2 regions of the Streptomyces luteoverticillatus genome follow, and region 2 is predicted to be linked to the other one. Evidence: riboswitches for the same ligand, from Rfam matches in the RefSeq annotation. Region 2 holds a riboswitch; the other holds the start of a gene.
What was found. A riboswitch is a leader RNA that binds a small molecule or an ion and turns the genes downstream of it on or off. The one in region 2 is predicted to bind cobalamin.
Positions count from the first base shown of each region.

Region 1: it holds a riboswitch for cobalamin, as region 2 does, so the genes downstream of both, EKH77_RS21510 (ribonucleoside-diphosphate reductase subunit alpha) here and EKH77_RS07260 (cobalamin biosynthesis protein) in region 2, are expected to answer to the same signal.

Region 1 covers NZ_CP034587.1:4,807,940-4,812,075, reverse strand. Annotated here, with positions in the region: gene mctP (monocarboxylate uptake permease MctP) at 1-1,550, shown strand, start outside; cobalamin riboswitch at 1,731-1,857, shown strand; gene EKH77_RS21510 (ribonucleoside-diphosphate reductase subunit alpha) at 2,016-4,136, shown strand, end outside.
Region 2 covers NZ_CP034587.1:1,729,537-1,733,672, forward strand. Annotated here, with positions in the region: gene EKH77_RS07235 (Asp23/Gls24 family envelope stress response protein) at 1-325, shown strand, start outside; gene EKH77_RS07240 (hypothetical protein) at 336-536, shown strand; gene EKH77_RS07245 (Asp23/Gls24 family envelope stress response protein) at 557-895, shown strand; gene EKH77_RS07250 (DUF6286 domain-containing protein) at 892-1,503, shown strand; gene amaP (alkaline shock response membrane anchor protein AmaP) at 1,589-2,185, shown strand; cobalamin riboswitch at 2,292-2,411, shown strand; gene EKH77_RS07260 (cobalamin biosynthesis protein) at 2,469-3,431, shown strand; gene EKH77_RS07265 (cobyric acid synthase) at 3,428-4,136, shown strand, end outside.

The DNA.
Region 1 (4,136 bases), 3.1 Mb from region 2:
CCCGCTGGCGAAAGGCGGAGAACGCCGACAGCCTCGACGAATGGGGACTGGGCGGCCGGTCCTTCGGCACCTGGGTCACCTGGTTCCTGCTGGGCGGGGACCTCTACACCGCCTATACGTTCGTGGCGGTGCCGGCGGCGATCTACGCGGCGGGCGCGGCCGGCTTCTTCGCCGTGCCGTACACGATCATCACCTATCCGCTGGTCTTCACCTTCCTGCCCCGCCTGTGGTCGGTGGCACACAAGCACGGCTATGTGACGTCGTCGGACTTCGTCCGGGGCCGGTTCGGCTCCCGGGGCCTCTCCCTCGCCCTCGCGGTGACCGGGATCCTGGCCACCATGCCGTACATCGCGCTGCAACTGGTCGGCATCCAGGCGGTGCTCGACGTCATGGGCGTGGGCGGCGGCGAGAACGCCAACTGGTTCGTCAAGGACCTGCCGCTCCTCATCGCCTTCGGCGTGCTCGCGGCCTACACCTACTCCTCCGGGCTGCGCGCCCCCGCGCTGATCGCCTTCGTCAAGGACGCGCTGATCTACATCGTGATCATCGTGGCGATCATCTACATACCGATCAAACTGGGCGGCTTCGAGAGCATCTTCAGCAAGGCCGGCGCGGCGTTCGCGGCCGAGAATCCCGCAACGGGCAAACCACGTGGTTCGCTGGTGCCGGGGGCGGACGCCCAGTGGTCGTACGCGACGCTGGCGCTCGGCTCGGCGATGGCGCTCTTCCTCTATCCGCACTCGGTGACGGCGGTCCTCTCCAGCAGGAGCCGCAATGTCATCCGCCGGAACACCACCATCCTTCCCCTCTACTCCCTGATGCTGGGCCTGCTGGCGATGCTCGGCTTCATGGCCATCGCCGCCGGGGTGAAGGTGAAGAACGGCCAGCTGGCGATCCCCCAGCTGTTCGAGGACATGTTCCCGGACTGGTTCACCGGCGTGGCCTTCGCCGCGATCGGCATCGGCGCCCTCGTGCCGGCGGCCATCATGTCGATCGCCGCCGCAAATCTCTTCACCCGCAACATCTACAAGGACTTCCTCAAACCGGACGCCTCACCCGAACACGAGGCGAAGGTGTCCAAGCTCGCGTCCCTGCTGGTCAAGGTCGGCGCGCTCGTTTTCGTCCTCACCCTGGACAAAACGGTCGCCATCAATTTCCAGCTGCTCGGCGGGATCTGGATCCTCCAGACCGTGCCCGCGCTCGTCGGCGGTCTCTTCACCCGCTGGCCCCACCGCTGGGCGCTGCTCGCGGGCTGGGCGGTCGGCATGACGTACGGGACGTGGCGGGCGTACGCCACACCGAGCGCCACCCAGGATCACTTCGGGAACACCAACCTCATCCCCCTCATCGGCGAAAAGGGCTATATCGGGCTCACCGCCTTTGTCCTCAACGTGATCGTCGTCATCGTCGCGACCTTCGCCCTCAGGGCGCTGAAGGCGCCCGACGGCGTGGACCTGACCCGGCCCTCGGACTACACGGCCGACGCCGGTGACCCGGGCGTCCGCGCGGAGCTCCCGCCGGCCACCGCAGGGGCCCCCGGCGGCCACTGATCCGCCGCTCCCGGGACCACCGCCCGGGGCCCCTCCGGAGGGCCGCCACATCCCCGTCCAGGGGGCGTGGCGGCCCTCTTCTCTTGCCCTGCCAGGGACGCCCGTTAGCACATTCCGCGACCGCTTCATGACGCGACGACACAACATGTGGGGGCGCGTGCGAGGCCCGGCACTAGATGTATGCTCGTCTCCGCTGTCGTCGCAGGGGAATCCGGTGGAAATCCGGAACTGTCCCGCAACGGTGTATGTGTGCGCATATACCCAGCGCACCTGAAGTCCGACGACCTGCCGACAGCGCGCCCACCACCGAGCCTGCCCCGGCTCGGCCATGGGCGTTGAATTCGTCCGGGCCTCGCGGGTTGGGCCGATGGACGCCTACGAGGCATGCCCTGGTGCAAGAGGCATGCGCGTGCGCGCTCATCGCTCTCCCGCCCGGCCCACCCAGCCGAGCGAGGGAGAGCCTCAGTGACCATCGCGCCCGCAGATCCGGCTTCAGCACCGGTCTCAGCGAACGCGGAAGCGACCGGCGGCCCCGGGACCGCGCTCCTGCGCACCCTGACCGACCTCACCGCCGACCTTCCGGCCACCGACCCGGGCAAGGTCGCCGCCGCCGCGCTGCGCGGCCGCAGCGCCGCCGCGGACGACGCCGAGCTGCGCTCCCTCGCCACCGAGGCCGCCGCCGGCCTCATCGCCGAGGAGCCCGAGTACTCCAGGCTCGCCGCGCGCCTGCTCACCCTGGCCATCGCCGACGAGGCGGCCGGCCAGGGCGCGACCTCCTTCTCCGCCTCCGTCGAGGTGGGGCACCGCGAGGGCCTCATCGCCGACGAGACGGCCGCCTTCGTACGCACCCACGCCGCGCGCCTGGACGCCCTCGTCGAGGCCGCCCTCGCCGACGGCGCGGACGACCGCTTCGGCTACTTCGGCCTGCGCACCCTGCACAGCCGCTACCTGCTGCGCCACCCGATCCACCGCGACGTGATCGAGACCCCGCAGCACTTCCTGCTGCGCGTCGCCTGCGGCCTCGCCGAGGACCACTCCGAGCGGGCCCTGGACGACGTCGCGGAGCTCTACCGGCTGACGAGCACCCTCTCGTACCTGCCGTCCTCCCCGACGCTGTTCAACTCCGGCACCCGCCACCCGCAGATGTCGTCCTGCTACCTGCTGGACTCCCCGCTGGACGAGCTGGACTCCATCTACGACCGCTACCACCAGGTGGCGCGTCTGTCGAAGCACGCGGGCGGCATCGGCCTGTCGTACTCGCGCATCCGCTCGCGCGGCTCGCTGATCCGGGGCACCAACGGTCACTCCAACGGCATCGTGCCGTTCCTGCGCACCCTCGACGCCTCCGTCGCCGCCGTCAACCAGGGCGGCCGCCGCAAGGGCGCGGCCTGTGTCTACCTGGAGACCTGGCACGCCGACATCGAGGAGTTCCTGGAGCTCCGCGACAACACCGGTGAGGAGGCCCGCCGCACCCACAACCTCAACATCGCGCACTGGATCCCGGACGAGTTCATGCGCCGCGTCGAGACGGACGCGGACTGGTCGCTCTTCTCCCCCGCCGACACCCCGGACCTGGTCGACCTCTACGGCGACGAGTTCGACGCCGCGTACCGCGCGTACGAGGCGGCCGGCAAGGCCGTCAAGACCATCCCGGCGCGCGTGCTCTACGCCCGGATGATGCGCACCCTCGCGCAGACCGGCAACGGCTGGATGACGTTCAAGGACGCCGCCAACCGCACGGCCAACCAGACGGCCGAGAAGGGCGCCGTCGTCCACTCCTCGAACCTCTGCACCGAGATCCTCGAGGTCACGAACGACGGCGAGACCGCGGTCTGCAACCTGGGCTCGGTCAACCTCGCCCAGCACCTCGGCGCCGACGGCGAGATGGACTGGGAGAAGCTCGACCGTACGGTCCGTACGGCCGTCACCTTCCTCGACCGCGTCGTGGACATCAACTTCTACCCGACCGAGCAGGCCGGCAGCTCCAACAGCCGCTGGCGCCCGGTGGGCCTGGGCCTGATGGGCCTCCAGGACGTCTTCTTCCGCCTGCGCCTGGCCTTCGACTCGGCCGAGGCGACGGCCCTGTCCACCAAGATCTCCGAGCGGATCATGCTCGCGGCGTACGAGGCCTCCGCCGACCTCGCCGAGCGCCACGGCCCGCACCCGGCCTGGGAGGCCACCCGCACCGCCCGCGGCGTGCTCCACCCGGACCACTACCCCAACGCCGTCTCCGCGTGGGAGGACCGCTGGGAGGCGCTGCGCGCCCGCATCGCCGCGGTCGGCATGCGCAACTCGCTGCTGCTCGCCATCGCCCCGACGGCGACCATCGCCTCCATCGCCGGCGTCTACGAGTGCATCGAGCCGCAGGTCTCCAACCTGTTCAAGCGCGAGACGCTCTCGGGTGAGTTCCTGCAGGTCAACACCTACCTGGTCGAGGACCTCAAGAAGCTCGGCGTGTGGGACCGCGCCACCCGCGAGGCCATGACCGAGGCCAACGGCTCGATCCAGGACATGAAGTGGATCCCGCAGGACGTCCGCGACCTGTACCGCACGGCCTGGGAGATCCCGCAGCGCGCCCTGATCGAC
Region 2 (4,136 bases):
CGCGGCCCGCGACGTGGTCGGCGTCCACGCCCTGGGCAGCGGACTGTCCCGCACCTTCGGGGCCGTCCGCGACCGGGTGCCCGGCGGACGGTCCGTCGCCCGGGGGGTGAAGGCGGAGGTCGGCGAGGTCCAGACGGCCCTCGATCTGGAGATCGTCGTGGTGTACGGCGTCGCCATCGCGGATGTCGCCCACGCGGTGCGGGAAAACGTCATCTCGGCGGTGGAACGGATGGCGGGCCTGGAGGTCGTCGAGGTCAACATCGCCGTGACCGACGTCAAGCTGCCGGACGAGGAAGAGGAAGAGCCGGAGCCCAGGCTCCAGTGAGGAGCGCGTGATGAGCATGGCCGTGGCCGGCATGATCGCCGGCATGGCTCTCGGATTCGCCGGCTACTTCGGGGGGTTCGGCGCCTTTCTGCTGGTCGCGGCGCTGGGCATCGTGGGCTTCGTGGGCGGGCGGCTCCTGGACGGCGATGTGGAGCCGGGCGAGTTCTCCCGGTTGCTGCGTCCGCGCGACCGCGACCGGCGCGGGAGGTAGGGCGTGGGGGAGGACGCGCGGTGGTGCCCGCCGAGCGCGGGGCCACCCGGATCGCCGACCGTGTCGTCGCGAAGATCGCCTCCAGGGCGGCCCTGGAGGCGCTGGGCGCCACGGCCCCCGCCGAGGACCACGCGCCCCCGCGCGCCAGCGTCGTCGTCCATGACGGCTCCGCCCGGGTGCGGGTCCTCGTGGAGCTGGACTACCCCGCCGACATCGGCGCCCGCTGCCGCGCCGTGCGCGAGCGGATCGCCCAGCGCGTCGGGGAACTGACGGGCATGGAGGTGCCCGAGGTGCTGATCACGGTAGAGCGGCTGCACTCCGCGCACACCGGCCGGCTGTCGGGGGTGCGGGTGCGATGAGCGGTCCCGTGTCACTGGAGAAGACGGCCGGGGCTCCCCCGGTCGTCGCGGGCGGTCGTGTCCCCCGCTTCCGGTCCCCGCGCAGGCTGCCCGCCGCGCTGGTCGCGGCGGTGACCCTGACCGTCGCCGGGTTCTTCCTCTACGACGTCGCCGCCGTCCGCGCCGGCCGCCCCGCCATGGCCTGGCGCCGGCGCCTCGCCCATGAGCTGGCGACCCGTCACCTCGGCGACGGGCTGGTGGTCGCCGGCGCGGTGGTGGTCGTTCTCGCCGGCTGCTGGCTGCTCGTCCTCGCCCTCACCCCGGGCCTGCGCGGAGTGCTGCCGATGCGCCGCGCGGACGGCACAGGCGACGACGGGGTCCGGGCCGGGCTGGAGCGCGGGGCGGCGGCCCTGATGCTGCGCGACCGGGTGATGGAGGTCTCCGGTGTCCAGGCCGTCCGCGTCGACGTGGGCCGGCGTGTGGTCCGCGCCCGGGCCCGCTCCCACTTCCGGGACCTGGACGAGGTGCGGACGGATGTGAACACCGTACTGGCGGAGGGCGTCCGGGAGTTGGGGCTCGCCCGGGAGCCGTCCCTGTCCGTGCACGTACGACGCCCGGCGAAGAGGTGACCGGGGTGGGGTGGTTCGAGCGGTGCCCGGGGCGGTCCTCACGGTGCCCGGGGTCGTTTTCACAGTGCTCGGGGCGGTTCTCGCGATGCTGAGGACCGTCAACCGGCTGCTGACCGGGCTCGCCGGGGCGCTGCTGGTGGCGCTCGGCGCCGCCGTGCTGATCGGCGCGCTGGACCTGCCGCGCCGCTGGGGCTTCGAGCTGCCGTCGGCCTGGCCGTTCGCCGGCCCGGACGACGTGCTGCTGCCCGGCACGGACCTGCGGAGGTGGCGCGCCAGGGGCTGGTGGTGGCCGGTGGTCATCGCCGCCCTGGCCGTCGTCGTCCTGCTGTCCGCGTGGTGGCTCGCGGCCCAGGCTCGCAGGGGCCGGCTGCGCGAGGTGGTGGTCCACAGCGGCGGCGGAGAGGTGGCGTCGGTGCGGGGGCGGGCGCTGGAGGAGGTGATGGAGGCGGAGGCCGAGGAGCTGCCGGGGGTGGAACGGGCGGCCGTCGCGCTGTCGGGACGACGGACGGCGCCCCGGGCACGGATCGTCCTGACACTGGGGGCGCGCGGGGCACCGGGGGTGGCGTTGGCGCGACTGTGCGAGGAAGTCCTGCGCCACGCGCGGATGTCGGCCGGGCTGACGCGCCTCCCGGCGGAGGTGCGGCTGCGGGCCGTGCGGCACCGGGCGGAACGGGTGGGGTGACGGGGCGCCGCCCCTCCCCCGTGGCGACGGCCGGGGCGCAGGTCAGGGCGAGTTGACGCCCCTTCCCGCCGCGTGGTGGACTTCCGGAGCCAAACGGCGACAGCAGAGGAAGCCGGTGCGAATCCGGCGCGGTCCCGCCACTGTCACCGGGGAGTGTCCCCCCATTCGATGGCCACGGCGCGAGCCGGAAGGCCGGGGGCGGCGCGGATCCGGGAGCCAGGAGACTCTGGTCGCCGTCACGTCGAGCCAGGGCGCGGACCCTGAGTGAGGACACCGCTTCGCCATGCCCGGCCGCGATCGCTTCTCCTTCGCGTACGGCGCCGCCCTCGGCTTCGCCTGCGATCTGCTCCTCGGCGACCCCCGCCGCGGCCATCCCGTCGCCGCGTTCGGACGGGCCGCGCAGTCCATCGAGCGCCGGCTGTGGCGCGACCACCGGGGCTACGGCACGCTCCACACCCTGGTCTGCGCCGGAGGCGCGGTCGCCGGGGCCGGGCTGCTGGCCCGCGCCGCGCGACGCCACCGCGCGGCCGAGATCGCGCTGACCGCCGCCGCCACGTGGTCCGTCCTGGGCGGCACGTCCCTGGGCCGGGAGGCCCGGGCCATCGGCGGCGCGCTGGCCGCCGGGGACGTGGAGGTCGCCCGGGAGCGGCTGCCGCACCTGTGCGGCCGCGACCCGCAGGCGCTGGACGCGCAAGCGATCGCCCGGGCCGTGGTGGAGTCCGTCGCCGAGAACACCTCCGACGCCGTCGTGGGCGCCCTCGTCTGGGGCGCCCTGGGGGGCGTGCCCGGACTCGTGGGCTTCCGGGCGGTCAACACCCTGGACGCCATGGTGGGTCACAAGTCGCCCCGGCTCCGGCGGTTCGGCTGGGCGTCGGCCCGGCTCGACGACGTCGTCGGCTGGCCGGGCGCCCGGCTGACCGCCGCGCTCACGGTCCTCGCCGGGCCCGACCCGCGCGGCGCGCTGCGCGTGGCCCGGCGCGACGCCTCCCGCCACCCCAGCCCCAACGCCGGGCCGGTCGAGGCCGCCTTCGCCGGGGCCCTGGGCGTGCGGCTGGGCGGCACCCTCGCCTACGCGGGACGCGTCGAGCACCGCCCGGTGCTGGGCGAGGAGAACCGTCCGGTGCGGACGGCGGACATCGAGCGCGCGGTCCGGCTCTCGCGCCGGGTGTCGCTGCTGGCCCTGGGGGCGGCGGTTTCGGCTCGTACGGTGGGCAGCCTGTTCAGGAACGCGGGGAGGAATCGGTGACAGTCTCGGTGACAGCCGACAGGAGCGGGCGCACGGGCCCGCCGGGCGGGGGCCTGCTGGTGGCCGGGACCACCTCGGACGCGGGCAAGAGCGTGGTCACGGCCGGCATCTGCCGCTGGCTGGTCCGCAAGGGGGTCAAGGTCGCGCCGTTCAAGGCGCAGAACATGTCCCTCAACTCGTTCGTGACGCGCGACGGCGCGGAGATAGGGCGCGCGCAGGCCATGCAGGCCGCCGCCGCCCGCGTCGAGCCGAGCGCGCTCATGAACCCGGTGCTGCTCAAGCCCGGCGGCGACCGCAGCAGCCAGGTCGTCCTCATGGGCAAGCCGGTGGGCGAGCTCAGCGCCCGGGGCTACCACGCGGGGCGCCAGGAGCAGTTGTTCGGCACGGTGACGGAGTGCCTGGCCGAGCTGCGGCGCACCCACGACGCCGTGATCTGCGAGGGCGCCGGCAGCCCCGCCGAGATCAACCTGCGCCGCTCCGACATCGTCAACATGGGCATCGCCCGCGCCGCGCGCCTGCCCGTGGTCGTCGTCGGCGACATCGACCGGGGCGGTGTCTTCGCCTCCTTCTTCGGTACGACAGCGCTGCTCTCCCCCGAGGACCAGGAGCTGATAGCGGGTTACGTGGTCAACAAGTTCCGGGGCGACGTGAGCCTGCTGGAGCCGGGCCTGGAGATGCTGCGCGACCTGACGGGCCGGCGGACGT